Regions from separate parts of the Bradyrhizobium sp. CCBAU 45394 genome, predicted to be linked through region 1. Evidence: predicted binding sites of a transcription regulator. Region 1 holds the regulator's gene; each other region holds the start of a gene.
The links. The regulator PhoB, encoded in region 1, activates phosphate uptake and scavenging genes when phosphate is short. The targets are predictions, from matches to a motif close to TGTCATNNANCTGTCAT.
Positions count from the first base shown of each region.

Region 2: the regulator PhoB is predicted to act here: its motif matches at 2,617-2,633, upstream of WN73_RS34645 (DUF47 domain-containing protein).
Region 3: the regulator PhoB is predicted to act here: its motif matches at 1,031-1,047, upstream of WN73_RS17190 (UDP-2,3-diacylglucosamine diphosphatase).
Region 4: the regulator PhoB is predicted to act here: its motif matches at 6,142-6,158, upstream of WN73_RS35030 (RNA degradosome polyphosphate kinase).

Region 1 is NZ_LBIX01000175.1:181,716-189,626, reverse strand. It holds gene pstC (phosphate ABC transporter permease subunit PstC) at 1-901, shown strand, start outside; gene pstA (phosphate ABC transporter permease PstA) at 906-1,751, shown strand; gene pstB (phosphate ABC transporter ATP-binding protein PstB) at 1,748-2,569, shown strand; gene phoU (phosphate signaling complex protein PhoU) at 2,581-3,297, shown strand; gene phoB (phosphate regulon transcriptional regulator PhoB) at 3,320-4,027, shown strand; gene WN73_RS36160 (GcrA family cell cycle regulator) at 4,261-4,770, opposite strand; gene WN73_RS36155 (aspartate aminotransferase family protein) at 5,225-6,433, shown strand; gene argF (ornithine carbamoyltransferase) at 6,433-7,356, shown strand; gene WN73_RS36145 (Hsp33 family molecular chaperone) at 7,515-7,911, shown strand, end outside.
Region 2 is NZ_LBIX01000174.1:279,014-286,924, reverse strand. It holds gene WN73_RS34660 (peptide chain release factor 3) at 1-357, opposite strand, end outside; gene sugE (quaternary ammonium compound efflux SMR transporter SugE) at 516-830, shown strand; gene WN73_RS34650 (inorganic phosphate transporter) at 823-1,830, opposite strand; gene WN73_RS34645 (DUF47 domain-containing protein) at 1,930-2,574, opposite strand; gene WN73_RS34640 (branched-chain amino acid ABC transporter permease) at 2,731-3,699, opposite strand; gene WN73_RS34635 (branched-chain amino acid ABC transporter permease) at 3,701-4,570, opposite strand; gene WN73_RS34630 (ABC transporter substrate-binding protein) at 4,645-5,868, opposite strand; gene WN73_RS34625 (ABC transporter ATP-binding protein) at 5,959-6,705, opposite strand; gene WN73_RS34620 (ABC transporter ATP-binding protein) at 6,698-7,453, opposite strand; gene WN73_RS34615 (hypothetical protein) at 7,764-7,911, shown strand, end outside.
Region 3 is NZ_LBIX01000155.1:49,411-57,321, reverse strand. It holds gene thiD (bifunctional hydroxymethylpyrimidine kinase/phosphomethylpyrimidine kinase) at 54-854, shown strand; gene WN73_RS17190 (UDP-2,3-diacylglucosamine diphosphatase) at 1,071-1,883, shown strand; gene WN73_RS17185 (glycosyltransferase family 4 protein) at 1,883-2,956, shown strand; gene WN73_RS17180 (threonine/serine dehydratase) at 3,020-4,003, shown strand; gene WN73_RS17175 (caspase family protein) at 4,703-6,454, opposite strand; gene WN73_RS17170 (RbsD/FucU family protein) at 6,642-7,085, shown strand; gene WN73_RS17165 (hypothetical protein) at 7,234-7,593, shown strand; gene WN73_RS17160 (hypothetical protein) at 7,876-7,911, opposite strand, start outside.
Region 4 is NZ_LBIX01000174.1:365,679-373,589, reverse strand. It holds gene WN73_RS35065 (LysR family transcriptional regulator) at 10-1,050, shown strand; gene WN73_RS35060 (autotransporter outer membrane beta-barrel domain-containing protein) at 1,069-2,232, opposite strand; gene WN73_RS35055 (cold-shock protein) at 2,611-2,817, shown strand; gene purN (phosphoribosylglycinamide formyltransferase) at 2,904-3,557, opposite strand; gene purM (phosphoribosylformylglycinamidine cyclo-ligase) at 3,557-4,630, opposite strand; gene WN73_RS35040 (CDP-alcohol phosphatidyltransferase family protein) at 4,785-5,327, shown strand; gene WN73_RS35035 (DnaA ATPase domain-containing protein) at 5,419-6,096, shown strand; gene WN73_RS35030 (RNA degradosome polyphosphate kinase) at 6,232-7,911, shown strand, end outside.

The sequences.
Region 1 (7,911 bases):
CTACTGGATCACGCGGCTCTCCGCGATCTCGGTGCTGCTGATCCTCGGCGGCATCATCGTTTCGCTGATCGTCGGCGCTTTCCCGGCGATCAAGGAATACGGCTTCTCCTTCCTGTGGACGCAGCGCTGGGCGCCGTCGGCGGATCCGCCCGTGCTCGGCGCGCTCGGGCCGATGTACGGCACGCTCGTCACCTCGTTCATCGCGATGCTGATTGCCATTCCCGTTGGCCTCGGCATTGCGATCTTCCTCACCGAGCTCTGTCCGCAATGGCTGCGCCGCCCGATCGGCATGGCGATCGAGCTGCTCGCCGGCATTCCCTCGATCATCTACGGCATGTGGGGCTTCTTCGTGCTGGGCCCGTTCCTGGCCAACACCTTCCAGCCCTTCATGATCAAGATCTTCGACGGCGTTCCTGTCTTGGGCGCGATCTTCGCGGGTCCCCCGTCCTATCTCAGCCTGTTCAACGCCGCGCTGATCCTCGCCATCATGGTGCTGCCCTTCATCACCTCGATCTCGGTCGACGTATTCAAGACGGTGCCGCCGGTGCTGAAGGAGGCCGCCTACGGCGTCGGCTGCACCACCTGGGAAGTCGTGCGCAGCGTGGTGATCCCCTACACCCGCGTCGGCGTCATCGGCGGCGTCATGCTGGCGCTGGGCCGCGCGCTCGGCGAGACCATGGCGGTGACGTTCATCATCGGCAACTCGTTCCGCATCTCCTCCTCGATCTTCGCGCCGGGCACCACGATCTCGGCGGCGATCGCATCCGAGTTCGCCGAGAGCGACGGCCTGCACCAGTCCGGCCTGATCCTGCTCGGCCTGCTGCTGTTCGTGCTGACGTTCTTCGTGCTCGCAGCGGCACGGCTGATGCTGATGCGGCTGGAAAAGAAGGCGGGGAACTAACGCCATGAACCCGATCTATTCACGCCGCCGCCGCAAGGACATCGTCGTTCGCGGACTCTGCATCGCCGCCGCCGCCTTCGGCGTCACCTGGCTTGCGCTGATCCTGATCACGCTGCTTTACAACGGCATCGCCGGTCTGAACCTCGAGATTTTCGTGGCAGATACGCCGCCGCCGGGCTCGACCGAAGGCGGCCTGCGCAACGCCATCGTCGGTTCGATCATCATGACCGTGCTCGGCGTCGGCATTGGCGCGCCGCTCGGCCTGTTCGCCGGCACCTATCTCGCCGAATACGGCCGCAACGACCGCCTGACCTCGGTGATCCGCTTCATCAACGACATCCTGCTCTCGGCGCCCTCGATCATCATCGGCCTGTTCATCTACGGCGCGGTGGTGGTGCCGATGCGCGGCTTCTCGGCGATCGCAGGCAGCCTCGCGCTCGCCGTCATCGTCATCCCGGTGGTGCTGCGCACGACCGAGGACATGCTGCTGCTGGTGCCGAACGCGCTGCGCGAGGCGGCGTCCGCGCTCGGCCTGCCGCGCTCGCTGGTGATCAAGCGGATCGCCTATCGTGCCGCCCGCTCCGGCCTCATCACCGGCGTGTTGCTAGCCACCGCCCGCGTCGCCGGCGAGACCGCGCCGCTGCTCTTCACCGCGCTGTCGAACCAGTTCTTCAGTCTTGGCCTGAACAAGACGATGGCGAACCTGCCGGTCACCATCAACAACTTCGTCCAGAGCCCCTACGCCTATTGGAAGCAGCTCGCCTGGAGCGGCGCGCTGCTGATCACGATTACCGTGCTTGCCCTGAATATTGGCGCACGCATCCTTGGCGCCGAGAGGACCGCAAAATGAGTGAGCTTTCCGTATCGATGAGCGCGGCCGGTGGGCTGCCCCAGGCGCCGCTGCTGCCGGAAGCGCCGGCCAAGGTGACGGTGCGCAACCTCAACTTCTATTACGGCGAGCACCACGCGCTGAAGAACATCAACCTGACGCTCGGCACCAACCGCGTCACCGCGTTCATCGGCCCGTCCGGCTGCGGCAAGTCGACCCTGCTGCGCATCTTCAACCGGATGTACGACCTCTATCCGGGGCAGCGCGCCACCGGCCAGCTCATGCTCGACCAGACCAACATCCTCGACGGCAAGCTCGACCTCAACCTGCTGCGCGCCCGCGTCGGCATGGTGTTCCAGAAGCCGACGCCGTTCCCGATGACGATCTACGAGAACATCGCCTTCGGCATCCGCCTCTACGAGAAGATCTCGAAGTCCGAGATGGACGACCGCGTCGAGAAGGCGCTGCGCGGCGGCGCGCTGTGGAACGAGGTCAAGGACAAGCTCAACGCCTCCGGCCTGTCGCTCTCCGGCGGCCAGCAGCAGCGCCTCTGCATCGCCCGCACCGTCGCGGTGCGGCCCGAGGTGATCCTGTTCGACGAGCCCTGCTCGGCGCTCGACCCGATCTCGACCGCCAAGGTCGAGGAGCTGATCCAGGAACTGTCCGAGAACTACACGATCGCGATCGTCACCCACAACATGCAGCAGGCGGCGCGCGTCTCCGACAAGACCGCGTTCATGTATCTCGGCGAGCTGATCGAGTTCGACGACACCAGCAAGATCTTCACGTCGCCGAGCGACCGGCGCACGCAGGATTACATCACCGGCCGGTTCGGCTGAGGAGACGGGACATGGGTTCTGAACATACCGCAAAGGCCTTCGACACCGACCTCCAGGAGCTCACCCGGCTCGTCGCCGAGATGGGCGGGATCGCCGAGCGCATGATCGTCGATTCCGTCGACGCGCTGATCCGCCGAGACGTCGCGCTCGGCCAGCGCGTCGTCGCCACCGACACCGAGCTCGACGCGCTGCAGAAGCGCATCGAGGAGCGCGCCGTGCTCACCATCGCCCGCCGCCAGCCGATGGCGGTCGATCTGCGCGAGATCGTCGGCGCCATGCGCGTTGCGACCGATCTCGAGCGCATCGGCGACCTTGCCAAGAACATGGGCAAGCGCGTCGCGGCGCTGGAGACGGATTTCCATCCGCTCAAGCTGTTCCGCGGCCTCGAGCACATGACCGACCTCGTGCAGCAGCAGGTCAAGTCGGTGCTGGACGCCTATGCCGCGCATGATCTGCCGGCGGCGATGGCGGTGTGGAAGGGCGACGAGGAAGTCGACGCCATCTGCACCTCGCTGTTCCGCGAGCTCCTCACCTACATGATGGAGGATCCGCGCAACATCTCGTTCTGCATCCATCTGATGTTCTGCGCCAAGAACATCGAGCGGATCGGCGACCACGCCACCAACATCGCCGAGACCGTGTTCTACATGATCGAGGGCCAGGCGATCACCGACAAGCGACCGAAGGGCGACATGACGACCTTCGCCACGACGGTCCCGAATACCTGAAGACTTAAGGAGCGACGACACCATGGGCGCACGCATTATGGTGGTTGAGGACGAGGAAGCTCTCACCGAGCTTCTCCGCTACAACCTCGAAGGCGACGGCTATGATGTGGAGACGGTGATGCGCGGCGACGACGCCGACACCCGCCTCAAGGAACACATCCCCGATCTGATCGTACTCGACTGGATGCTGCCGGGCCTGTCGGGCATCGAGCTGTGCCGCCGGCTGCGGACCCGGCCCGAGACCAAGCAGCTCCCGATCATCATGCTCACCGCGCGCGGCGAGGAGAGCGAGCGGGTGCGGGGTCTTGCGACCGGCGCCGACGACTACATCGTCAAGCCGTTCTCGGTGCCGGAGCTCTTGGCACGCGTGAAGGGCCTGCTGCGGCGCGCAAGCCCGGAGCGGCTCGCCACGGTGCTGGCCTATGGCGACATCGAGCTCGATCGCGACAAGCGCCGCGTCGCGCGCTCGGGCCGGCCGATCGACCTCGGCCCGACCGAATATCGCCTCTTGGAGTTCTTCCTGGAGCATCCCGGCCGCGTGTTCTCGCGCGAGCAGCTGCTCGACAGCGTCTGGGGCCGCGACATCTACATCGACGAGCGCACCGTCGACGTCCACATCGGCCGCCTGCGCAAGCTGCTCAATCTCGGCCGCGAGCAGGATCCCATCCGCACCGTCCGCGGCGCCGGCTACGCGCTGGATGATCGCTTTGCGAAGGCGGAGCAGACGTAAGCTAGGGGCGAGTTGGTTTGGCGAGCTGTCGCCACGATATCGGTGTCGTCCCGGCGAAGGCCGGGACCCATAACCCCAGGGCGCAATTGTTTGCGCGACAAGGGTAACTCCGTGTCCCCGTAACCACATCTGCTGGTGGTTATGGGTCCCGGCCTTCGCCGGGACGACATCGGAGTGTGTCGATCCGTCATCGCGTGACGGCGCCGTCTTTGCAATCAGCTAGAGCGACAAACTCACCGCGAGGGCTTCGCCGGTGCGCGCCGGCGATCCGCGGCGGGCTGATATGCCACGCGCGAGTGCTGCGCGCAGTAGGGCAGGCCCGACAGCGCCCTGCCGCCGCAGAAGAAGAAATCCGGGCTCGAGGGATCGCCGACCGGCCAGTGGCAGGTCGCCTCGTTCAGCTCCAGCAGCGACAGCCGCTGGCTCATCGGCACCACGTTGTCGTAGGTGACCGGTTCGGCCTCCACCTCGACCTCGAAGGCCTGCGCCAGCGCGGTGTTGCCGCGCGCAATGGGGCGGCTCACCCGCATCATGTGCTGCGCGGGGCGCGCCTTGCGCGGCCGCGGAGCCGCCGATGAGGGGCTCTTGGCGCGGCCGGATAGGCCGAGCCTGTGTACCTTGCCGATCACGGCATTGCGGGTCACGTTCCCGAGCTCGGCTGCGATCTGGCTGGCCGATAATCCGGCCTCCCAGAGCTTTTTCAACTGCTCGACGCGATCGTCGGACCAGGTCAAAACCGTCATTGCACCCTTTCCCTCGCCGTGCGGCTGCCATCCTGGCGCCTCGCGGCGAATGCCTAAGCCTCGAAAAACCCGTGCCGTCAGAATCCCTTAAGGCTCGCCGGGCGCGCCGATAACGCCCGAACGTCTACGCCGGTACATGAGGACTTAGAGGATCAGAAACACTGCACGAGATGTCGTATCTGACAAGCCAAACGCTACAATATGGCGTGACTCACGCGCAAGAGTCCGCCGACTCGCTTCCACATGTTCCGTGGCGAAAACCCCGCAATTTCGGCTCCGCAAGACTACGGATTCAGCGTTTCGCGAGGCTTTCGGGCGGCATTGACACCGGTTTCACCAGGCATAAGATAGTGTCACGTGCCGCCCTTAAAAGGCGGCACGTTTCGTTTTCCGGGCCGGTCAATGGTGCGCTGCGTGAGCGTGTTCAGGCCGTCCGCAACATCAAGTGATCGTCATGACTAACAGCGCAGCGCCGCATTTGCTTCCCGTTTTCGCCAGATCCGACCTCGGTTTCGAGCGCGGCGAAGGCTGCTGGCTGATTGCGACCAATGGCGATCGCTATCTCGATTTTACCTCGGGCGTCGCCGTGAACGCGCTCGGCCATGCCCATCCCGCGCTGGTCAAGGCGCTGCAGGAGCAGGCCACAAAACTCTGGCACATGTCGAACCTGTTCCAGAGTCCGGACGGCGAGAAGCTCGCTGCGCGCCTGTGCAATGAAAGCTTCGCGGACTTCGTGTTCTTCTGCAATTCCGGCGCCGAGGCGCTGGAAGGTGTGATCAAGCTGGTCCGCCATCATCACTTCTCCAAGGGGCATCCGGAACGTTACCGCATCATCACCTTCGAAGGCGCCTTCCATGGCCGCACGCTGGCGACGCTGGCTGCGACGGGATCTGCAAAATATCTCGAAGGTTTTGGTCCGCCGATGGATGGCTTCGACCAGGTCCCGCATGGCGACATCGAGGCCGTGAAGAAGGCAATCGGTCCGCAGACCGCCGGCATCCTGATCGAGCCGATTCAGGGCGAGGGCGGCGTGCGTTCCGCAACGCCTGCGTTCCTCAAGGCATTGCGCCAGCTTTGCGACGAGAAGGGCCTGCTGCTCGCCTTCGACGAGGTGCAGACCGGCATGGGCCGCACCGGCGATCTGTTCGCGCATCGGCGTACCGGCGTCACACCTGACGTGATGTCGCTGGCCAAGGCGCTCGGCGGCGGCTTCCCGATCGGTGCGATCCTGGCCACCGCGGACGCGGCGGCCGGCATGGGTCCCGGCTCGCACGGATCGACCTTCGGCGGCAATCCGCTCGCGATCTCGGCTGCGAATGCCGTGCTCGACGTCATGCTGAAGCCCGGCTTCTTCGATCACGTGCAGAAGATGTCGCTGCTGCTCAAGCAGAAGCTCGCCTCCGTGATCGACCGTCATGGCGATGTCGTCAGCGAGGTGCGCGGCGAGGGCCTCCTGATCGGCATCAAGGCCGTGGTGCCATCAGGCGATCTCGTCGCGGCGCTGCGCAACGAGAAGCTGCTCACGGTCGGCGCCGGCGACAATGTCGTGCGTTTCCTGCCGCCCTTGATCGTCACCGAAGCCGAGATTGAGGACAGCGTCGGGCGGCTCGAACGCGCCTGCGCCGCGATCTCGTCCAGTCAGACCAAGCGGGCGGCAAGCTGATGAGCAAGTCGCCGAAGCACTTCCTCGATATCAACGAGCTCCCGCTGTCGGAGCTCAAGAGCATGCTCGATGCCTCCTCCGCCATGAAGGCGAAGCAGAAGGCGCATCAGCCGGTGAGGCCGCTCGAAGGCAAGACGCTGGCGATGATCTTCGAGCGCCCGTCGACCCGTACGCGGGTGTCGTTCGACGTCGCCATGCGCCAGCTCGGCGGCGAGCCCATCATGCTCACCGGCGCCGAGATGCAACTCGGCCGCGGCGAGACCATCGCCGACACCGCGCGCGTGCTGTCGCGCTATGTCGACGCCATCATGATCCGTATCCTCAACCACGACGCCTTGCTCGAGCTTGCGGCCAACGCGACCGTGCCCGTCATCAACGGCCTGACGCGGCGCTCGCATCCCTGCCAGGTGATGGCCGACCTTCTGACCTATCAGGAGCACCGCGGCCCGATCGAGGGCCGGACGGTGGCCTGGACCGGCGATGACAACAACGTGCTGGCGTCCTGGGCGCATGCCGCGGAGCGCTTCAAGTTTCAGCTCAATGTCGCAACGCCTCCGGAGCTTGCGCCGAAGAAGGCGATGCGCGACTGGATCAAGGCTTCAGGCGCGCCGATCATGCTCGGCACCGATCCGGAAGCCGCCGTGCGCGGCGCCGATTGCGTCGTCACCGACACATGGGTGTCGATGGGCGACAAGGAGGGCGAGCACCGCCACAACGTGCTCAAGCCCTACCAGGTCAATGCCAAACTGATGTCGCTGGCCAAGCCCGACGCGCTGTTCATGCACTGCCTGCCCGCCCATCGCGGCGAGGAGGTCACCGACGAGGTGATCGACGGTCCGCAATCGGTCGTGTTCGACGAGGCCGAAAACCGCCTGCACGCGCAGAAGGGTATTCTGGCCTGGTGTTTTGACGCGGTGAAGTAAGTTTGGCGTAGGCTTGGCGGCCGCCTCACATGCAACTGTCGTCCTGGCGAACGCCAGGACGACGCGGAGGTTGCCGTCCTTGCATACGTCCATTCTGCATTGCCGGATGCAGCCGGAACCCCTTCCATTTCCCACCCACCGACCCCAGATAGACGGCCATGGATTCCCAATCCCCTGACATGAAAACCAGGCCGGAAGGCCCGGTTCGCGCACCATCAGCGGTTCCGATCGACGACGCCGCGCTGCCCTACGAGGTCGACGCGCTCGACGTGCGCGGCCGGCTGGTGCGGCTCGGTCCGGCGCTCGACGACATCCTGACCAAGCACGATTATCCCGCGCCCGTCGGCAAGCTGCTCGGCGAGGCCATCGTGCTGACGACGCTGCTCGGCTCGGCGCTGAAATTCGAGGGCCGCTTCATCCTCCAGGCCCAGACCGACGGCCCGGTGTCGTTCCTGGTGGTGGACTACAAGGCGCCGGACCAGCTTCGCGCCTATGCCCGCTTTGACGCCTCGCGCCTGGGCACGGCGAAGGATTCCGGCGCGCTGCTCGGCCGCG
Region 2 (7,911 bases), on a different contig from region 1:
GGAATCGACGGCCGTCAGCGTGCGATAGGTGTCTTCCGAAAAATCCTCGTGGCCCGGCGTGTCCAGCAGGTTGAACACGAGGCCCTCGAACTCGAAGGTCATCACGGACGTCACGACCGAGATACCGCGCTCGCGCTCGATCTTCATCCAGTCCGAGCGCGTGTTGCGCCGCTCGCCCTTGGCCTTGACCTGACCGGCGAGGTTGATGGCGCCGCCGAACAGCAGCAGCTTTTCGGTCAGCGTGGTCTTGCCGGCGTCGGGGTGGGAGATGATCGCAAAGGTGCGCCGCCGCGCCACTTCAGCGGCAAGCGGGGAACGGGCCGGCGATTCGGCTGTGGTGGTGGCGATGTCGGACATGGCGGGAGCGTTTGGCAGGGAAAATGGGCCGGATCAAGCCTGATTTGGTAATTGCGGAGCCCTTCGGCCAGCCCCATATCGCCGTTTGGGAGGGACGGCCCTCCTATCCACCAGCATATCAGCCGCGGGGACGACCCTGCCTTGAATGGAGGGTCGTCATGGCCTGGAGCATCCTGTTCGTCGCCGGTCTTCTCGAGATCACCTGGGCGATCGGCCTGAAATACACCGAGGGTTTCACCAGGCTTGTTCCCTCCGTCATCACGCTCGCGGCGATGGCGGGCAGCGTCATCCTGCTTGGGCTCGCGCTCAAATCGCTGCCCGTCGGGACCGCCTATGCGGTGTGGACCGGCATCGGCGCGGTCGGCACGGCGACGCTCGGGATCATCCTGTTCGGCGAGCCGGCGACCGCGCTTCGCCTGGCCAGCATCGGACTGATCGTTGCCGGTATCATCGGGCTGAAGCTCGTTACTTGACGAAAATCCTGACCGCCCACCAGGTCAGCGCGGCGACGATCGCCGAGGCCGGCATCGTGATCACCCAGGCATAGACGATCGAGCTGGCGACGTTCCAGCGCACCGCCGAGAGGCGGCGGGCGGCGCCGACGCCGACGATGGCGCCGGTGATGGTGTGGGTGGTCGAGACGGGAACCCCGAGGAAGGTCGCCATGAACAGGGTCGCGGCGCCGCCGGTTTCGGCGCAAAAGCCCTGCATCGGCGTCAGTTTCGTGATGCGCAGGCCCATGGTGCGGACGATGCGCCAGCCGCCCATCAGCGTGCCCATCGCCATCGCGGCCTGGCAGGACAGCACGACCCAGAACGGCACCGAGAATTCGCTGCCGAGATGGCCCTGTGAATAGAGCAGCACGGCGATGATGCCCATGGTCTTCTGCGCGTCATTGCCGCCATGGCCGAGCGAATAGAGCGAGGCGGAGGCGAATTGCAGGATGCGGAAGGCGCGATCCACGGCGAAGGGCGTCGATCGCACCGAGGCCCAGGAGACGATCGCAACCAGCAGCATCGCCAGCAGGAAGCCGACCAGCGGAGACAGCACGATGGCGATCACCGTCTTGGACAATCCGCTCCAGACCGCCGCCGAAATCCCGGCTTTGGCCACGCCGGCACCGAACAACCCGCCGATCAGCGCATGCGACGACGAAGACGGGATGCCGAGCGCCCAGGTCACGAGGTTCCAGACGATGGCGCCGACCAGCGCCGCGAAGATCACGTGGGCATCGACGATTGAGGGATCGATAATGCCGGTGCCTATGGTCTGGGCGACGTGCAGCCCGAACACCATGAAGGCGACGAAATTGAAGAAAGCGGCCCAGAACACCGCGAATTGCGGCCGCAGCACGCGGGTCGAGACGATGGTCGCGATCGAATTGGCAGCGTCATGCAGGCCGTTCAAGAAGTCGAACAGCAGCGCGACGGCGATCAGTCCGACCAGGACGGGAAGACCCAACGCAGCATCCACGGCGAGGCCCCTGCCTTAAAGTTTTCGCATGATCTCCGCGCAAACGCGTTCCGCGTTTGTCGCGAAGGAAAACCGCTGCACATTTTTCCGGATCATGCGCTACACTTGCTCGATGACGATGCTGTTGATCTCGTTTGCGACGTCATCGAAGCGATCGGCGACCTTTTCGAGATGGTCGTAGATCTCGACACCGACGATGAAATCCATCGCGTTGCCGTCGCGGTGCTTGAGGAACAGCTCCTTCATCCCGATGTCGTGGAGATCGTCGACCCGGCCCTCGAGCTTGGTCAGCTCTTCCGTGATGGCGGTCAGCATGGCCACGTTCTTGCCGATCTGCTGCATCAGGGGCAGCGCACGGCCGACCAGATTGGCGCATTCGATCAGAAGCCCGCCGATCTCGCGCATCGGCGGCTCGAAGGCGCGGACCTCGAACAGCATCACGGCCTTGGCGGTCTGCTGCATCTGGTCGATGGCATCGTCCATCGAGGTGATGAGGTTCTTGATGTCGCCGCGGTCGAACGGCGTGATGAAGGTGCGGCGCACCGCCGTCAGCACCTCACGGGTGATGTTGTCGGCATCGTTCTCGAACTGGTTGACGCGCTGGCAATAGACCGGCGTCTCCTCGCCCCCGTTGAGCATGCCCTGGAGCGCGATCGAGCCCTGGATCACGGTCTGGGCATGTCGGTCGAACAGGTCGAAGAACCGTTCTTCCTTGGGCAGGAAAGCGCGAAACCATCGCATCATGGGGATAGACTACCGGTTGGAAATGGCCCGGCCCGGAAGGGCCGTCACGAAACTGTCATAGACCATTTTCGGTCCGCGCGCGTGCCACCTCACGCCCGCGGTGCCGGATCATCCACCACTTTCACGAAGCGGGTAAATTGACCTTAAATCAATTACTTAGAGCGAACGCCGGAAGTAATGCGCGATTTCACCGACGACGCCGCGGCGGAAGGTGAGCACGCAGATCACGAAGATCGAGCCCTGGATCACCGTCACCCATTGGCCGAAGCTCGCCAGATATTGCTGCATGGCGATGATCACGAAGGCGCCGACCACGGGTCCGAAGATGGTCCCGAGACCCCCGACCAGCGTCATCAGCACGACTTCGCCCGACATCGACCAGTGTACGTCGGTGAGCGAGGCATTTTGCGCCACGAACACCTTCAGCGATCCGGCGAAGCCGGCCAGCGTGCCCGACAGGACGAAGGCCAGGAACTTGTACTGGTCGGTCCGGTAGCCGAGCGAGATCGCGCGCTGCTCGTTCTCGCGGATCGACTTCAACACCTCGCCGAACGGCGAGTTGATGATGCGGAAGATCAACAGGAAGCCGGCGAGGAAGCCGACCAGCACGACGTAGTACAGGACCGTCGGCTTGGAGAGATCGAGGACGCCGAACATGTGCCCCTGCGGAATGCCCTGAATGCCGTCTTCGCCATGGGTGAACGGCGCCTGGAGGTAGATGAAGTACAGGAGCTGCGACAGCGCCAGCGTGATCATCGAGAAATAGATGCCCTGGCGGCGGATCGAGATGTAGCCGGTCACGATCGAGAGCACGAAAGCACCGGCGACGCCGACGAGGATGCCGAGCTCCGGCGGCAACGCCCACACCTTCAGCGCATGCGCGCTGCAATAGCCGGCTGTGCCTAAGAACATCGCGTGGCCGAACGACAGCAGGCCGCCATAGCCGATCAGAAGGTTGAAGGCGCAGGCGAGGAGCGCGAAGCACAGCGCCTGCATCACGAAGAACGGATAGACCCCCGTGAACGGCACCGACGCCAGCAGCAGCGCCATCACCGCAAACACGATCATCTCGTCACGCATCGCGCGCGGGGTCGCCCGCAGCGTATCGTCCGTCAAGGCTGTCATATCAGGCCGCCCTTCCCGTCAATCCCGATGGCTTCACCAAGAGCACCAGCACCATCAGCACGAACACGACGGTGTTGGAGGCCTCGGGGTAGAAATACTTGGTCAGGCCCTCGATCACGCCGAGAGCGAAACCGGTGATGATCGAGCCCATGATCGATCCCATGCCGCCGATCACCACCACGGCAAACACGACGATGATGAGGTCGGCGCCCATCAGCGGCCGCACCTGGTTGATCGGCGCCGAGAGCACGCCGGCGAGCGCGGCAAGGCCGACGCCGAGACCGTAGGTCAGCGTGATCATGCGCGGCACGTTTATGCCGAAGGCGCGGACCAGCGTCGGGTTTTCGGTCGCGGCGCGGAGGTAAGCGCCGAGCCGCGTCTTCTCGATCAGGTACCAGGTCGCCAGACACACGATAAGCGAGAACACGACGACCCAGCCGCGATAGACCGGAAGGAACATGAAGCCGAGATTCATGCCGCCCTTGAGCTGGTCAGGAATGGCATAAGGCAGGCCCGACGATCCAAAATAGTTCTGGAACACGCCCTGCACGATCAGCGCAATGCCGAAGGTCAGCAGCAGGCCGTAGAGATGGTCAAGCCCGGTCAGCCATTGCAGCATGGTCCGTTCCAGGATCATGCCGAAGATGCCGACGACGATCGGAGCGACGATCAATGCCGGCCAGTAGCCGATACTGAGATAATCATTGTTCAGCAGGAAATAGGCGACGAAGGCGCCCATCATGTAGAGCGCGCCGTGGGCGAAATTGATGATGTTGAGCATGCCGAAGATCACGGCAAGCCCGAGACTGAGCAGCGCGTAGAACGAGCCGTTGATCAGTCCCACCAGTAGCTGAGCGTAAAGTGCCTGCATCGATCCCGCACCCGGTCCCTTCGGCGTTCCCCTGAAAGTCGCCCGCAGGCCTCAAAGGCCTGCGGGCCGTTATCCTACTTCTTCAACAGCGCGCACTTGCTCTCGGACAGCGGCGTGAAGGCCTGATCGCCCGGCACCGTGCCGACCAGCTTGTAGAAGTCCCACGGGCCCTTGGACTCCGAGGGCTTCTTGACCTCGAACAGATAGGCGCTGTGGATGGTGCGGCCGTTCGGCTGGATCTCGCCCTTGCCGAACAGATCGTCCTCCGTCGGCATCGACTTCATCTTCTCGACGACCTTGACGCCGTCGTGAGGATTGCCGCCGAGTGCGTCCAGCGCCTTGAGATAGTGGCGCACGCCGGCATAGACGCCGGCCTGCACCATGGTCGGCGGCGCGTTGTTCTTCATTTTCGAGGCGAAGCGCTTCGAGAACGCCCGGGTCTGGTCGTTCATGTCCCAGTAGAACGTCTCGGTGAAGTTGAGGCCCTGCGCGGTCTCCAGACCGATCGCCTTGACGTCGGTGAGGAACAGCAGGAGCGCGGCGAGCTTCTGGCCGCCCTTGACGATGCCGAACTCGGCCGCCTGCTTGATGGCGTTGGTGGTGTCGCCGCCGGCATTGGCAAGGCCGATGATCTTGGCCTTGGAGGCCTGCGCCTGGAGCAGGAAGGACGAGAAGTCCGGCGTGTTCAGCGGATGCTTCACGCCGCCGACCACCTTGCCGCCATTGGCGGTGACAACGGCCGTAGTATCGCGCTCGAGCGCCGCACCGAAGGCGTAGTCCGCGGTCAGGAAGAACCAGCTGTCGCCACCCGCCTTCACCAGCGCCTGGCCCGTGGTGTGGGCCAGCATGTAGGTGTCGTAGGTCCAGTGCACGGTGTTGGGTGAGCACTGCGCGTTGGTGAGGTCGGAGGTCGCCGCACCAGAGTTGATGTAGACGCCGTTCTTTTCCTTGATGACGTTGTTGACGGCGAGCGCCACACCGGAATTCGGCACGTCCACGATGACATCGATCTTGTCGACGTCGAACCACTGCCGCGCGATCGCGGTGCCGATGTCGGGCTTGTTCTGGTGATCGCCGGAGACGATGTCGATCTTCCAGCCCTTGGCGGTAAGGCCGGAATCTTCAACGGCCATCTGCGCTGCGAGCGTCGAGCCGGGGCCGCCGAGATCGGCATAGAGTCCTGACTGATCGGACAGCGCGCCGATCTTGACGGTCTTGTCCTGCGCGGACGCGACGCCGGCTGCGGCGAAGGTGAGCGCGGTGGTCAGCAGCAATGATGCAATCGACCTGGTCTTCATGCAACTTTCCTTTTTGAATTTTCTCGTTGGCAGTTCTTCTGTTTAAGCATGATCTTTTCGGAAAATCGCTTCACACCTTCCGGATCATGCCTAGACGCCGAGATAAGTGTGGAGCTTGTCCATGTTGGCGGCAAGCTCCGCATTGGAAAATCCGTCAATGATCTTGCCGTGCTCGACCACGTAGTAGCGGTCGGCAACGGTGGATGCGAACCGGAAGTTCTGCTCGACCAGGAGGATCGTAAAGCCCTCCTTCTTGAGCCGCGCAATGGTGTGGCCGATCTGCTGGATGATGACTGGCGCCAACCCTTCGGTCGGCTCGTCCAGCATCAGGAAGCTCGCACCGGTGCGCAGGATGCGCGCGATCGCCAGCATCTGCTGCTCGCCGCCGGACAACTTCGTGCCCTGGCTGTTGAGCCGCTCCTTCAGGTTCGGAAACAGGTCGAAGATCTGCTCGAGCGGCAGTCCGCCTTCGCGGACCACTGGCGGCAACAACAAATTCTCCCGCACGTCGAGGCTGGAGAATATCCCCCGCTCTTCCGGGCAGAACGCGATGCCCATGCGCGCGATCTTATCGGAGGTCGTGCGGATGATCTCCTGGGTGTTGAACTTCACCGAGCCGGTACGCTTGCCGATGATGCCCATGATCGACTTCAGCGTGGTTGTCTTGCCGGCGCCGTTTCGTCCGAGCAGGGTGACAACCTCGCCCGCGTTCACGTCGAAATTGATCCCATGCAGGATGTGGGACTCGCCATACCAGGCCTCGAGGTTGCGGACCTGGAGGATGTTTCCGCCGCTCGCAGCCTTTGCCGGAGCCTCGGCGATCGCAGTGTCAGGCATGACCGGCTCCCAGATAGGCTTCCTTGACGCGTTCGTCCTTGGTGAGCTCGCTGTAATGGCCCTGCGCGAGAACCTGCCCGCGCGTCAGCACGGTGATGATGTCGGAGAGATTCGCCACGACACTCAGATTATGCTCGACCATCAGGATGGTGTATTTCGCGGAGATGCGCTTGATCAGCGCCGCGATCTTGTCGATGTCCTCGTGGCCCATGCCGGCCATCGGCTCGTCCAGCAGCATCATCTCGGGGTCGAGCGCGAGCGTGGTTGCAATCTCGAGTGCGCGCTTGCGCCCGTAGGGCATTTCGACCGCAGGCGTATTGGCAAACTCGCTGAGGCCGACATCGTTCAACAGGTCGCGTGCGCGATCGTTGAAACGGTTGAGCACGGACTTGGAGCGCCAGAAATCGAAGGAACTGCCGTGCTGGCGCTGAAGCGCGACGCGAACGTTTTCCAATGCGGTCATATGCGGAAACACCGCCGAGATCTGGAACGATCGCACCAGTCCCATGCGGGCCACGTCGGCCGGCGCCATCGCGGTGATGTCCTGTCCCTTGTACAGGATCTTCCCGGCGGACGGCCTGAGGAACTTGGTCAAAAGATTGAAGCACGTCGTCTTGCCGGCGCCGTTCGGGCCGATCAACGCGTGAATGCTCCCACGGCGGACCTTGAGCGCAACGTCGCGGACAGCGAAGAAGCCCGCGAACTCCTTGGTCAAGCCTTCCGTTTCGAGAATGAACTCATCGGCCAAACAGATTTCCCCCTGCCCGCGCGACCCGCGTGGCTGTCCTTGTTGCTTCGGCTTTCAGGAGGCCTTGGAGCCTTCCCGGAACGCCGCCTCCGGGCGCGGAATATGCCGGAGGTGACGGGGGTTAGGCAAGGCGGAAAGCTGAGCAGATCAGGTCTCCGGCTGGGATACAAATGCTCCCTTAGTCGGAGATGTTTTGATGTCACGCCTGCCCGGCCTTCCGGTTCGCGAAAGCACCGGTCGTCAAGCCGTCGTTAACGGTCTTTCGTCCCGCGCGCCAGCCTTCATAGAAAATTTTCCCGCGGCATGGATGATGCGCGGGTTTCGATCTGCCGGGAATATTGTTTTGGATTTCGCAAGCGCCGCTCCCTCCGCCGTCAAGTCGATCAGGCAGCGTGATCTCCTGAACACGTGGCTGCGACTCTATGCGCGCCAGCAGATCGCGCCGGCGATCTGGGAGT
Region 3 (7,911 bases), on a different contig from region 1:
GGCACGCTAGGACAAGGCATGGCGGTGTCCCTCTCAAACCAATGTATCCGGCGATGACGACGCCCGTGGCTCTCACCATTGCCGGTTCCGATTCAAGCGGCGGCGCCGGCATCCAGGCGGATCTGAAGACCTTCGCGGCGCTCGGCGTCTACGGCGCCTCCGCGATCACGGCGCTGACGGCGCAGAACACGCGCGGCGTCACCGGCATTCATGCGGTGCCGGCTGATTTCGTCACCGCGCAGATCGATGCGGTGTTCTCCGATCTCGACGTCGGCGCGGTGAAGATCGGCATGGTGGCCCAGGCCGCCAGCATCGATGCGATCGCAGCCGCGCTGGCGCACTGGAAGCCGCGCCATGTGGTGCTCGATCCCGTGATGGTCGCGACATCGGGCGACCGCCTGCTGGCGTCCGAAGCCGTGGAAGCCCTGCGCATGCAATTGATGCCGCTGGCCTCGGTGATCACGCCGAACCTGCCGGAGGCGGCAGCTCTCCTCGGCGAGCCCGCCGCGGCCAGCGAGGCCGGGATCGAAGGCCAGGGGCGCCGGCTGCTGGCGCTCGGCTGCCGTGCGGTCCTGATCAAGGGCGGACACGGCGAGGGCGCCGAGAGCATCGACTATCTCGTCACGTCCGAAAGCACGATCGCGCTCGCCGCGCCCCGCGTCGCGACCAAAAACACCCATGGCACCGGCTGTTCGCTGTCCTCCGCCGTGGCGGCGGGTCTCGCCAAGGGCGAGACTCTCGAGCAGGCGGTGCGCAACGCCAAGGCCTGGATCAGCGCCGCGATTGCCGCTGCCGACCGCTTCGGCGTCGGCCACGGCCACGGGCCGATCCATCATTTTCACAAATTTTACTGACGCCGGCTTCGAGCTGCGCGCCGGCCCCGGCCGTTAACCAACAAGGCGACGGGGACCGGGCTTTTGCGGACAGCCATGGCCGCTTCGTGTCGCCTGATTGTCGCATGCGACTGATATTCGCGGGGAGGGCGAGGCGAGGTTTGATTCGTATCTGAGGGTGCCTCAAAGGTTCAATCGGTCATCCCCCTGTCACGGGATATTGTTACAGGCTGTCGCATGGGAAGCTACGATGTGAGTGACGAAAGCCCTGAAAGGCGCTTTCGCACCTTGTTCATCTCCGACGTTCATCTCGGAGCCCGCGGTTCACAAGCCGACCTTCTGTTGGACTTCCTGCGCTACCATGACGCCGAGACGATCTATCTCGTCGGCGACATCGTCGACGGCTGGGCGCTGAAATCGAGCTGGCACTGGCCGCAATCGCATAACGACCTCGTGCAGAAGCTTTTGCGCAAGGCGCGCAAGGGTGCCAAGGTGATCTACATCCCCGGCAATCACGACGAGTTCCTGCGCAACTATTACGGCACGCATTTCGGCGGCATCGACGTGGTCGAGAACACCGTCCACACCGGCGTGGACGGCAAGCGCTATCTCGTCATCCACGGCGACATCTTCGACCTCGTGGTGCAGAACGCGCGCTGGCTCGCCCATCTCGGCGACAAGGCCTACGACTTTGCGATCCAGATGAATCGCTTCGTCAACTTCTTCCGGCGCATGTTCAAGGTGCCCTATTGGTCGCTGTCGCAATGGGCCAAGCAGAAGGTCAAGAACGCCGTCAACTATATCGGCGCGTTCGAGCAGGCGCTTGCCGCCGAAGCGCGCCGTCACGACGCCGACGGCGTGATCTGCGGCCACATCCACTATGCCGTGATCCGCGACGAGGCCGGCATCCGCTACATGAACTGCGGCGACTGGGTGGAGAGCTGCACCGCGCTGGTCGAGCACGACGACGGCCATTTCGAGATCATCACCTGGGCGGATCAGTTGCAGAAGCCCGCGCAGGTGCCGCAAGTGGCAGCAAGGGCCGCCTGATGCGCATCCTGGTCGCGACCGACGCCTGGCACCCGCAAGTCAACGGTGTGGTTCGGACGCTGACCAAGCTTGCTGACGCCGCCAAAGGGCTTAGCGTTGAAGGTCTTAGCATTGAAGGTCTTGGCGTCGAGTTCAATTTCCTGACGCCGCAGTCGTTCCGCACCTTCGCGATGCCGAGCTATCGCGACGTGCGGCTCGCGATGCCGCGCCCGGCGCGAATCGCGAAGCTGATCGCGGAAGCCCGTCCCGACAGCATCCATATCGCGACCGAAGGGCCGATCGGCCTGATGGTCCGCCGCTATTGCCGCCAGCGCAAGCTGCCGTTCACGACCAGCTTCCACACCCGCTTCCCTGAATATGTCCGCGCCCGTGTGCCGGTTCCGGGCTCGCTGATCTGGCGGGCGCTGCGTCGCTTCCATGCGCCCAGCCGCGCCGTGATGGCGGCGACCCCGGCGCTCGCCCGCGAGCTGACCGAGCGCGGCTTTGACAATGTCGTGCTGTGGCCGCGCGGTGTCGACACGCACTTGTTCCATCCCCGCGCGATCGATCTCTGCCTGCCGGCTCCGGTGTTCCTCTCGGTCGGCCGCGTCGCGGTGGAGAAGAATCTCGAGGCGTTCCTCGACCTCAAGCTGCCCGGCACCAAGGTGGTCGTCGGCGACGGCCCGGCGCGGGCTTCGCTCGAAGAGGCCTATCCCGACGCGATCTTCCTCGGCGAGAAGCACGGCGAGGCGCTGGCGGAAATCTACGCGGCCGCCGACGTCTTCGTGTTCCCCAGCAAGACCGACACGTTCGGCCTGGTCCTGCTGGAAGCGCTCGCAAGCGGCCTGCCGGTCGCGGCCTTCCCGGTGAAGGGCCCCCGCGACGTGATCGGCGATGCACCGGTCGGGGCGCTGGATCATGACCTGCGCAATGCATGCTTTGCCGCGCTCGACATCTCCCGGCAGGCCTGCGTCGAATTCGCCGCCAATTACACCTGGGAGGCCTCGGCGAGGGCCTTTATCGACAGCATAAGGGCGGTCGGTGCGGTGCTGCCGGGCCGGAACGGGGCGGAGCAGCCACGCTTCGTCGCCTGAAGAAGAAAAACCCTCGCGCGGAGGTGTCTTGCCCGGGCGTCATCCGCCGCGATAAGGTCGGCCATGACCGAACAGCCCCTTCCGATCGGCCCTGCCGATATCGATGCCGCAGCGCGGGTGATCGCACCCTTCGCCATCCGCACCCCGCTGTTGTCCTTTCCCGTGCTCAACGAGCGCGTCGGCGCAAAAGTGTTCCTGAAGCCGGAGATGCTCCAGCGCACCGGCTCCTTCAAGTTCCGCGGCGCCTTCAACAAGGTCGCCTCGATCCCGCAGGACAAGCGCGCCGGCGGCGTCGTGGCATTCTCTTCCGGCAACCACGCCCAGGGCGTGGCGGCGGCGGCCAAGATCCTCGACATGCAGGCGACCATCGTGATGCCCGCGGACGCGCCGCTGTCCAAGCGCGAGCGCACTAAATCCTACGGCGCCGAGGTCGTGCTGTACGACCGCGACCGCGACGACCGCGAGGCGATCTCGCGCGGCATCGCCGAGAAGCGCGGCGCGACGCTGGTCAGGCCGTATGACGATCCCTTCGTGATCGCTGGCCAAGGCACCGCCGGCCGCGAGATCGCGGACGACATGGCAGCGCTGGGCCTCAGCCCCGACATCGTGGTGGCACCGGCCTCCGGCGGCGGCCTGATCGCCGGCGTCGCGACCGCGATCAAGGCGCGATATCCGCTGGCGCAGATCGTGGTTGCCGAGCCGGAGGCGTTCGACGATCACGGCCTTTCGCTGACCGCCGGCCATCGCGAGCCGCATGGGCCGGCGGGCCGCACCATCTGCGACGCGCTGATGGCGCTGATCCCCGGCGAGATGACGTTTGCGATCAACAGCAAGCTGCTCGCGCGCGGCGTCACCGCATCCGACAAGGAAGTCGGTGCGGCGGTCGCGTTCGCCTATCGCGAGCTGAAGCTGGTGGTGGAGCCGGGCGGGGCCGTCGGCCTTGCCGCACTGCTTGCGGGACGTCTCGACGTCGCCGGCAAGAACGTCGTCATCGTGCTCTCCGGCGGCAACGTCGATGCGGATTTGTTTGCCGAGCTGGTGGCTTGATTTTTGGAGAGTCTGCTACTGCGACGTAGCATCGTTCTTGAAACCCGCGAGGGCCAGGTAGAGATCGTCGATGAGCCGACGTATTCGTTTGGCTCCGCGGACAATCTGCGAAAGTACGGTACGGAAATCCGTCTTGATAACGCTCATCTAAACTCCGTTCACGGAGTCCGCGCGGACGGGAAGTGGTCCGCGGTCTTTGGCGCCAGTGGAGGGTGTTCTGGCGTCCATCAACACTCTGCCATCGAAGTGGACCGCCATCTATATCTCGCGGTGGGTGATCAAGTCGTCTGCTTAGACCTTGCGACAGGTTCGAGGGAATGGTCACGACGCGTTGATCCGGCGACGTGCTTCGGCGTCTATTGGGATTGCGCTCACGAAGCTCTCATATCCCACGGTGAGCTGCAGATTTCTCGTCTTTCCCTGACGGGCGAAGAGATTTGGAGTGCGACAGGCGCAGACACTTTCTCCGAAGGGTTCAGGTGCCTAGCTAGTGGCATCGAGGTTATCGATTTCAATCAGTCGGTGTACCTTTTTGACTATCGCAGCGGTGCGCGTCTAGCCAGCCCGTAGAGTTCGTGCCGCGAACATGACAAAGGGGCAGAGCGTTTCCGCTCTGCCCTTTTGTCGTTTCGCTTGCCGCGATCAGTGCATGAAGCCGCGGTGATTGTTGCCGCCGCCCATGGCGGGCGCCTGGTTCATCTACTGCCGGAAGTTGTTGCCGCCGTTGTTGACCATGCGGTTGGTCGCATTGAACTGCGGGTGGTTGTTCTGCTGGGTGTTCTGGACCTGCACCTTGTTCACCGGGTTGTTGTTGAGCTTCACGATGCCGGTGTTGCCGTTGTTGACGCGGCTCGGGTTGTTCTGCGTCTGAACATTGACAGGCTTGGTCTCGACAGTTGAACCGGCCTTGCCGACATTCACCGGCATGCTCACGATCTTGCCGGGGGTGCCATTGCCGGCGTTCGGCGTGTTGTTGGTCGCGGGCAGCGTCACGATCTTGCCGATGCCGCCATTGTTGTTGGTGGTGTTGGTCGGCGCAGGCAGGGTGACGATCTTGCCCGGGGTCTGCGAGGGCGTGCCGTTCGGCTGGCTCGGCTGGTTGTTGCCGGCCGGCAGGTTGACGATCTGGCCGCCATTGCCGAGCTTGCCGATGACGTTGCCGTCCACGGGCTTCTGCACGACCGGCAGATTTCCATTCATCTGACCACCGCCATTGCCCTGCTGCAGCGGCAAGTATTTGGGCTGGCCGAGATTGCCGATCTTGAAGGTCGGCGCAATGTTCTGCGGCGCCAGGAACTTCGTCGCCTGCATCAAGGGGACCAGCTTCGGCTGGGCTGCGAGCTTCAGCGCGGACACGGCGTAGGGGCTGTTGCCATAGCTGTCGTAGAAGGTCTGGTAGCCGAGCGGCGAGTTCGCGAGCACCGCCTTGTGCCAGGCCTGCGTGAGCAGGAGGTTGTTGAGCAGCCAGCGGATGTGATCGCACAGCGGGTCGTGCGGGTACATCTGGATGAACTCCTGATAGTACTCCGGCCGTCCCTCCGAGACGACGTAGTCATAGGCCTGGCGCGTCGAACGGCTCGGCAGGTTGGAGGCCATCTGCACGACGGGCGCATTCACCGGCGCACGGTTGGCGGCGACAGCGGTGTCGCCGAAGAAGGTGAAGTCCGACGTCAGCGAGGAACTCTCCCACGGGATCTGCGCGCCGCTGGTGGTCTGGTTCACTGCGAGGCGCACGCGCTTGAAGAGCTGCTCGATCGGCACGTTGGGCTCGCGCGCGACGCTCAGGAAGGCCTGGGTGTAGGGACTGTGGCCGCCGGTGCCGTCGAGCGCCTCGGCGCCCGGCGCGGTCGAGTAACCCACGATCGAGCCGTTCGGCGCATCGACGATTGCCAAGCCGCGGCCGGCATCGTTCACGGAGGGGAAGGGGTTGTTGCGGCAGGCATCGAGGATGACGATGCGCATGCGGCTCGGGATCGTCTCCAGCGTCGACATCACGTCGACCAGACGCACCGAATTGTTGACGAGCTCGGTCGGGCTCGAGACCCTGGCGTCGACGGGAACGAGATAGTTCTCGCCGGCGAGCTGCACGCCGTGACCGGCGTAATAGACCATCGCCACCGTGTTCGGACCGCGCGCGGAGACTTTGGCGGAAAAGTCCTGCACCACGCGGAGCATGTCGTTCTGCGTGAGGTCGGTCGCGGCGACCACCTCGAAGCCGGCCGAATTCAGGAACTTCGCCATCGACTCGGCGTCGTTGTCGGGGTTTTGGAGCTGCGGCGCGTTCTGGTAGTTCGAATTGCCGATCACCAGCGCCACCCGCTGCTCCGGGCCTTGCAGCGCGGTGGGGGCCGGCTCGACCGGGGCGACTTGCGCGGACACCGGGCCGCAGGCAAAGCCGAGCAGGCTTCCCAGGAGGCCTGCAGTCATCAGGAAAGGCTTTAGGCGGAACATGGCGTGCTCCTCTGGCACTGATCTCGATGCGAGATTGGTTGCGAGGAAGCCTGGCCGCGTTCGAGCCCGGGGTCCGTGATCCCTGTCACCATGGGTGGCAGCGTGATCTGAATCACGCTTGGAACCTGCTATGGTGAATGGCCGGTTTCGCCGGCGAAAGACAAGCCTTTAGGGGAAATGCCGTCACATGCTGAAATCGATCGATCCGATCCTGACGCCCGATCTGCTCTGGCTCCTGGCCTCGATGGGCCATGGCGACGACCTCGTTTTCGTCGACGCCAATCATCCGGCAACGCGTATCGCCGCTGCGACATCCTCGCGGCGCCTGATCCAGCTGCCGGGCATGCGCATGGAGACTGCCGCCCGCGCCATCATGTCGGTCTACCCGCTCGACGATTTCGATCCCGATCCGGTGCGCGTGATGATGCCGGTGGACGATCCCGATCGCGTGCCCGACGTGCAGCGCGCGGTGCTCGCGGAAATCGAGCGCGCCGCCGGCCGCACTGTCGCTCCCGGCAAGCTGGCGCGTCCGGATTTCTATCGCGCGGCGGCGGCGGGCTTTGGCGTCGTGCAGGTCGGGGACAGCAGGGGCTATGGATGCTTCCTGATCCGCAAGGGCGTGATCAGTTAGCGGACGCCTTGCGTTCGATCAACAAGATCGCCGCTTCTCACGCAGGGTGTGACGCAATTCCCGTCTGCGATATCCTGCGCATGGCTGCAAACAGTTCTGCACTCGAATTTGAATGGTCATCTCGCAACCGGCTGTCTATGGTCGATCCATGTCGCGCCTTATGTGTCTATTCGTTGCTGTCATCCTGTCTCTGCTGCCGGCCGTCGCGCCCGCCGAGCCCGCTCAAAAGCGCCCCAAGCCGGTCTGGCACGGCTACGGCTTCCTGCCGGGCTATCGCCAGCCGCTGAGCAACAGCATTCCGCTCTACAAGCAGAAGGACGCGATGCGCCGCCTTGCGCGCAACGACCGGCGCCACTGGTACATCGATCCGGTTCCCCAATATTATCGCTGGGACGGCGAGTGGCATTATTTCGGCCGCCCCGGCTTCGGCGGCGGCCGCTACAACGGCGGCAGCTTTGGCCCGTGCTGGACGCGGACACCGATCGGCGCGGTGTGGAATTGCGGGTGACGCTGATCGTCACCATTGCGAGCGTCCATCTATCACCGTCACCCTGAGGTGCTCGCCTCTTCGGCGAGCCTCGAAGGGCGACGGCCCGGCTGCATCGGGGCCGTTCATCCTTCGAGGCTCGGCTTGCCATGCTTCGCATCGCAAGGCTCGCACCTCAGGATGACGGGGCCAACGGCGCCTCCATTGCGAGTGGAGCGAAGCAATCCATACTGTGGCCGCGGAAAGACTCTGGATTGCTTCGCTGCGCTCGCAATGACGATGTTGAGAGAGTGTGCGCCCGCCTTACGAGAAGAACGCGATCTTCTCGGCCTGGGTCAT
Region 4 (7,911 bases), on a different contig from region 1:
ACCAGGAGTATGCAGCAGTTATTGCACCGGGGTGCTGCGATGACGCAGCACCGTGAAGAAGCCCTGGACGCGTCCTGGGACGATTTGAAGCTATTTCTAGCGTGCGCAAAATATAAAAGTTTCCGCAACGCCGCCGAAGAGCTCGGCCTCACCTCGACGACGCTGATGCGCCGGATCGACCGGCTCGAAGAGAGCATCGACTGCAAGCTGTTCCTGCGCGATCAGAGCGGGCTCACGCTCAGCGACGAAGGCACGGCAATGATTGCCGACGTCGCGCATATGGAGCGTCATGCCTTCAACGTCTTCCGGCGCGCCTCGCGCTCGTCGAACGACACGTCGGGCACCGTGCGCGTCGCAGTGACGGAAGGTCCCGGCAATTTCTGGATCCTGCCGCGGCTGATCGATTTCCAGAAAACCTATCGCAAGATCACCGTCGATCTGCGCTGCGCGATGGAGCAGGCCGACGTCGCGCGGCTCGAGTCCGATATCGCGATCCAGCTCGAGCCGCCGACCAACCCCGATCTGATCGTCGCAAAGCTCGGCCGTCTGCACATTTATCCCTTCGTCTCCAAGGAGTACGAAAGCCTCTACGGCCTGCCGGCGACGCTCGCCGAATTGAAGAACCACCGCATCATCAAGCAGAGTGCTCCGCAGGTCGACGACACCGCCTACGCCCGCGTGCTCGGGCTGGAGACGCTCGAGGGCATCGTAGGAATCAAGACCAACTCCTCGGTCGGCGTACTCTATGCGGTTGAGCGCGGCGCCGGCATCGGCTTCCTGCCGACGGTGTCGATCGCGCTCGGCGCACCGTTCATTGCCGTCGATCTCGGCGTGAGCCACCACGCCGACCTATGGCTCACCTATCACAAGGAGTTTCGCGATTCCGAGCGCCACAAGATCGTGGTCGACTGGCTGAAGAAGATCTTCGACCCCAAGACTTATCCCTGCTTCCGCGACGAGTTCATCCATCCGAATGCGCTGGTGCCGATGATGACGGCCGCGCGCGAAGGCTTCGGATTGAAAGGCTATGTCGCGACGACGCCGACATAGGCGCAGGCGAGCTGTGCCTCACCACCGATACTCGAAGCCGACCGTGCCCTGGTGCGAGGTGAGCTCGTTGCGGAACTTGCCGTCGTAATTGACGTAGAGCCGCGCGGTGTTGGTCAGGCTGAGCGAGGCTGACGCGCCGGCATCCATGCCGTAGCGGCTCTCACCGATGCCGGGGACGACGATGCTCTGGGTCCCGAGGCTGACCTGGACCGAGCCGAGGTTCTGGTAAAAATTGTCAACGAACTTGCCGTACGCTGAGAGATCCAGAATCTTCTGGTCGAAGATGAAGTAGCGCCCGACCTCGGCCCCGATCATGACACGCGCGCGCGAGAGCGCCGTCGAGCCGACGTTGAGCGGATCGAGGCCGCCAGCCTCCTGGAATGCCGCACTGGTGGCGCGGACATATTCGAGCGCACCCTTGGGCACGACGCGCATCTGATCCTTGGTCCAGTAGTAGCTGATCTCGGTCAGTGCGCCGTCGACCGCGGCGCGATAGCCGGCGGAGGCAACGCCAAAGCCGGTATCCCTGCTGGAACGGACCTTGCCGAAACCGTGCACCACCGCGAACGCCCAGGTCCACGGGCCTTTGTCGATCGAGCCGTTGAAACCGACCTGGGTCAAATCGAGCGTCGCCGACTGGAGCGCGAGCGGCACGTCGATATCGGTGTGGCTCTGATCGACGGAGAAGCCGAGATTGACGCCAGGCGCGAGTCGCGCGCCGAAGCCGGCGACGCCGCCAAACGTCTTGCGCTTGTCGCCGACGAAATCCCCCTGCGCATCGGTGCGGACCGAAATACCGTAGCCCTCGAACCAGGTGCGGTAACGGGGATCTTCCGTGCTTGCGGACGCGCCGCCGCCGCCCGGATTGGTCCGGAACGCCCGGTTGAAACCACCCGACGCCTGGTTGCCGAGCCGCTCCAGAAACCCCGACCCGAGATTGAGCGTGCTGTTACCGACCGACTGGTCGTAATTGGTCGAGGTCGGCATCGGAATTGGCGTCGGCGACGGCGTGGGCGTTGGGGTTGGGGTCGGCGTTGGCGTCGGGGTCTGCGCGTAGCCGGGCGTCGCCGCCAACATCGCCACGACGAGCGCAAGCAACATCGCGATCGCTGCCGCGCCCCGGCGGACGCGGTTCAGCCCGATCGTCTGCCGTGTCCCGGAGGGCTGCGATGTGCAGCGCATGACGACAAATCCCGAAGCAAATGGCGGCGCGCAAAAATGCAACACGAGCGGCGCACGCATGCTGCGATTTGCGCCGAACTGTTACGGAGGGTCAACCGGCTGGCGCCTTGAGACGGGGGTGATTGCTCCCGATTGTGGTTCCGCGGCCACAGGTCGGAAATTGCAGACGGGCACTCCCGGCCCGGCCTTGAAATTCGCGCATGGCTTGCTAACGCGCGATTTTCGTGTTGCAATATCCGACACAATCGGAATTGGCGCTCGGCTGTGCGTTTCGCGACATTGAGACTCAAGACTCGAACAGACTTCCGGAAGCCCGTTTGTGGCGTGGCACGCGAAAAGCGGCCGCGTCTTTTTTGTATCTAGCGGAGGAGACGAACGATGCCACAAAAGGGCACCGTCAAGTGGTTCAACCCGACCAAGGGCTATGGGTTCATCAAACCGAACGGCAGCGACAAGGACGTGTTCGTCCACATCTCCGCCGTCGAGCGTGCTGGACTCTCCACCCTCAACGAAAACCAGGTGGTTGAATACGACCTCGTGGAGAACCGCGGAAAATCATCCGCGGAGAACCTCAAGGTCTCCTGATCTCTCGTTCCACACGCGAGACATCACGACGATGCCCCCGGCTCTGCCGGGGGATTTTGTTTGTGACGACGAAACGCGACGGCGCCTCAGCTCGCCACGGGCGAAACCAGGAAATTCTCCGACGGTCCGCTGCCCGCCGTCTTGCAGACATCGCCCTCGATTTGGACCTTGCCGGTCGCCAATAGCCGCAGCGCGGCCGGATAGATGCGGTGCTCGACTTCGAGGATGCGTTCCGACAGCGTGTCCGCTGTATCGTGGTCGCTGACGGGAACCGCGCCCTGCATCACGATCGGGCCGGCATCGGTCTCGGGGATCACGAAGTGCACCGTCGCGCCAGACAGTTTCACGCCGGCGCGCAGGGCCTGACCGTGCGGGTCGAGGCCGGGGAAGGACGGCAGCAGCGAGGGATGGATGTTGAGCATCCGCCCGTACCAGGCCTTGGTGAATTCGGCCGTGAACAGGCGCATGAAGCCGCCAAGACAGATCAGCTCGATGCCGTGCTGATCGAGCGCGGCCTGCAGCACCGCCTCGAAGCCGGCGCGATCCTTGCCGAACGGCTTGCTCTCGATCACCAGCGTGTTCACGCCGCTCGCCCTGGCCCGTTCGAGCCCCGGTGCATCGGCCTTGTTCGAGATGACGAGGGAAATTTCCGCCGGAAAATCCCGCGCGCTGGCTGCCTTGATCAGCGCGACCATGTTGGAGCCGCGGCCGGAAATCAGAATGGCGACGCGGCGCTTCATCACGGCGCCAGATCGAGATGGCCATTGTAGACGACGCGATGCTCGCCCTCGGCGGGGATCACGGTGCCGAGCTGCGCCACGCTCTCGCCTGCTTCGGTGAAGACCTGCACGACCCGGTCGACCTTGTCCGGCTCGACGATCGCGATCATGCCGATGCCGCAGTTGAAGGTGCGCAGCATTTCGAGCTCGGCGATCCCGGCCTGCGCGGCCAGCCATTTGAACACCGGTAGCACGGGCAGCCGCGCCAGATCGATGCCGACGCCAAGGTTCTTGGGCAGCACGCGCGGAATGTTGTCGGTGAAGCCGCCGCCGGTGATGTGGGCGAGCCCCTTCACCGCGCCGGTCTCCCGGATCGCGCGCAGGCAGGATTTGACGTAGAGCTTCGTCGGCGTCAGCAGCGCGCCGCCGAGCGTCATGACAGGCGCGAACGGCGCCGGCGCCTCGAAGCCGAGGCCGGACTGCTCGACGATCTTGCGCACCAGCGAGAAGCCATTGGAGTGCACGCCCGACGAGGCAAGACCGATCACGGCGTCTCCGGCGGCGATGTCCTTGCGCGGCAACAGCGTACCGCGCTCGGCGGCGCCGACTGCAAAGCCGCCGAGGTCATAGTCGCCGTCCTTGTAGAGGCCTGGCATCTCGGCGGTCTCGCCGCCGATCAGGGCACAGCCGGATTCCCGGCAGCCATCGGCGACGCCGGCGACGATCGAGGCGGTCGCCTCCGGATCGAGCTTGCCGCAGGCGAAATAGTCGAGGAAGAACAGCGGCTCGGCGCCCTGCACCACGAGGTCGTTGACGCTCATGGCGACCAGATCGATGCCAATGCCGCCATGCAGGCCGGTTTCGATCGCGATCTTGACCTTGGTTCCGACGCCGTCGGTGGCGGCGACCAGGACGGGATCCCTAAAACCGGCCGCCTTGAGGTCGAACAGACCGCCGAAGCCGCCGATCTCGGCGTCGGCGCCGGGCCGCGCGGTGGCGCGCACCATCGGCTTGATCAGATCGACCAGGCGGTTGCCCGCGTCGATATCGACGCCTGAATCGGCGTAGGTGAGGCCGTTTTTGCGGTCGGTCATGCCCGATTTCCAGTGGGGTTGCGGCTGGTTACGTCGAATTCCGGGGACGCGCAATGGCTCGCATGGCGCTCGGCGCCATACTATGTAGATATCAACGGGTTCAGCCTTCAAACGGGGCGGATTCGAGGTCAGGCCGGGTGCCGGGAAGCGCCGCGTGAGTATTCCGAACATCATCACTTTGGGCCGCATCATGCTGGTCCCGATCATCGTCTGGGCCATCGTGTCGAGCCAAATGGAGGTGGCGTTCGCCGTCTTCCTGATCGCCGGGATCAGCGATGCCGTGGACGGCTTCCTCGCCAAGCGCTTCAACATGGCAAGCGAGCTCGGGGCCTTGCTCGATCCGCTCGCGGACAAGGCGCTGCTGGTCTCGATCTATATGTCGCTCGGCATCTGGGGCGCGATTCCGCGCTGGATCGTGATCCTGGTGGTATCCCGCGACATCATGATCGTCGCCGCCGTGATCGTGTCCTGGCTGTTCGACCGGCCCGTCGAGATGAAGCCGTCGAAAGTGTCGAAGCTCAACACCGTCGCCCAGGTGGCATTCGCGGCGCTGGTGCTGGCCGCGCTTGCCTTCGGTTTCAAGCCGGCGCCCTATGATATTATCCTGATGGGCCTCGTCACGATCTTCACGCTCTCCTCCGTGTCGCTCTATCTCGTCGAGTGGGTGCGGCACATGAGCACGATCGAGGCCAAATGAGCGCGAACCGGCCCCGCAAAAGGCCAACTCACGCCCGATCAAGTCGAATCTTTCAAGCGAAGCCGGCCGTCCGGCATGGAGCAAAGCAAGCGTGGCAGGCCGCGTTCACCCCCGACAATTGGCGTTCTCGCTGCCACACGCGGAGAGCCTCAGCCGGGACAATTTCCTCGAAGGTCCCGCCAACGCTGCCGGCCTCGCCTTGATCGACGGCTGGCCGGAATGGCCGAACCGGATCATGTGGCTGGCCGGCCCCGAAGGCAGCGGCAAGAGCCATCTCGCCGCGATCTGGGCCGAGGAGGCCGGCGCCCGCTCGACCACGGCCAATGCGTTGACCGCCGCAGGCGTTCCTGGCGCGCTCGCCACCGGCGCGCTGGTGGTCGAGGATCTCAAGGCCAAGGATTTTGACGAGCGCGCCCTCTTCCACCTGATGAACCTCGCCCGTGAGGACGGCGCCTACGTCCTGTTCACGGGGCGCGATGTGCCGGCTGCGCTGGACATCGAGCTCAACGACCTGCGCTCGCGGCTGCGCGCAGTGCCGGTGGTCACGCTGCTGCCTCCTGACGACCAGCTCTTCCGCGGCCTGATCGTCAAATTCTGCGCCGACCGCCAGCTCACCGTGGACGAGAGCGTGGTCAGCTACCTCGCCACCCGCCTGGAGCGATCCTCGGCCGCCGCCCGGCAGGCCGTCGAACTGCTCGACAGCGAGGCTCTGCGGCTCGGCCGCCCCGTGACCCGGGCGCTGGCCGCCGAGCTGCTCCGCGACGCCTGACCCCGCCCCAACGCCGCTTGACGGCGCGGAACGGCGGAACATCAATGTCATCGAAACGTCATCGCCCTAACACATGCTCCCGGCGGTTTTGCGCGTCAGTCGCAAATTGGGGCAAACTGGATGGACCGACTTCTCATGGACTCCGCGCAAGCTGTTGAAATAAAAGAAAAAGCCCCGGAGACCGAGAGCCTGCCGGCGATCGCATCGAGCCCCGAGCGATTCATCAACCGCGAGCTCTCCTGGCTGCATTTCAACCGCCGCGTCCTGGAGGAATCGGTCAATCCCAGCCATCCCGTGCTGGAGCGGGTGCGATTCCTGTCGATTTCCGCGAACAACCTCGACGAATTCTTCATGGTCCGCGTCGCCGGCATCAAGGCCCAGGTGCGCGAGGGCATTGCCGAGCGCAGCCCCGACGGCCTGACGCCGTCCGAGCAGCTCGCGCTGATCAACCGCACGGTCTCCCAGCTTGCTTCCGACCAGCAGGCGATCTGGCGCGACCTGCGCGCCACGCTGGCCGATGTCGGCATCGTGCTGGTGGACGGCAAGGAGGTCACCAAGGCGGAGCGGACCTGGATCGAGGACTACTTCCTCAACAACGTGTTCCCGCTGCTGACGCCGCTCGCGATCGACCCGGCCCATCCCTTCCCGTTCATCCCGAGCCTCGGCTTCACCATCGCGCTCCAGCTCACGCGCGCCGCCGACGGCAAGCAGATGAATGCGCTGATCCGCATGCCCGGCAAGATCGACCGCTTCATCCGCCTGCCGTCCGAGGGCACGATGCGGCTGATCTCGCTGGAGCAGGCGACCGCCCTGTTCATCAACCGACTGTTCCCCGGCTACAATCTGCATGGACAGGGCGCCTTCCGCATCCTCCGCGACTCCGAGCTCGAAATCGAGGAAGAGGCCGAGGATCTCGTCCGCCTGTTCGAAACCGCGCTGAAGCGCCGCCGCCGCGGATCGGTGATCCGGCTCGAGATCGACGCCAAGATGCCGGAGCAGCTGCGCAACTTCGTGCAGCATGCCCTCTCCGCCGCCGACGACGAAGTATTCCTGGTCGACGGCGTGCTCGCCATGAACGAGCTCTCGCAGCTCACCCGCCTCGACCGGCCCGACCTCGAATTCACCCCTTACGTGCCGCGCCATCCCGAGCGCGTGCGCGAGCATGGCGGCGACATCTTTGCCGCGATCCGGCAGAAGGACCTCGTGGTCCATCACCCCTACGAATCCTTCGACGTGGTGGTGCAGTTCCTCCAGCAGGCAACGCGCGACCCCGATGTCGTCGCGATCAAGCAGACGCTCTACCGCACCTCCAACAATTCGCCGATCGTGCGCGCGCTTGCCGAAGCCGCCGAGGCCGGCAAGTCCGTCACCGCGCTGATCGAGCTCAAGGCGCGCTTCGACGAGGAGGCCAACATCCGCTGGGCGCGCGACCTCGAACGCGCCGGCGTGCAGGTCGTCTACGGCTTCCTCGAACTGAAGACGCACGCAAAACTCTCGATGGTGGTGCGCCGCGAGGGCGGCAGCCTCACGACCTACGTCCACACCGGCACCGGCAACTACCACCCGGTCACCGCGCGCATCTACACCGACCTCTCCTACTTCACCTCCGAGCCGACCATCGGGCGCGACGCCGCGCGCGTCTTCAACTTCATCACCGGCTATGCCGCGCCGAGCGATCTGGAAAAGATGGCGGTGTCGCCGCTGACCCTGCGCAAGCGCATCATCGAGCATATCCAGGGCGAGACCGCGCATGCGCGGCACGGCCGCCCCGGCGCGGTCTGGATGAAGATGAATGCGCTGGTCGACCCCGACATC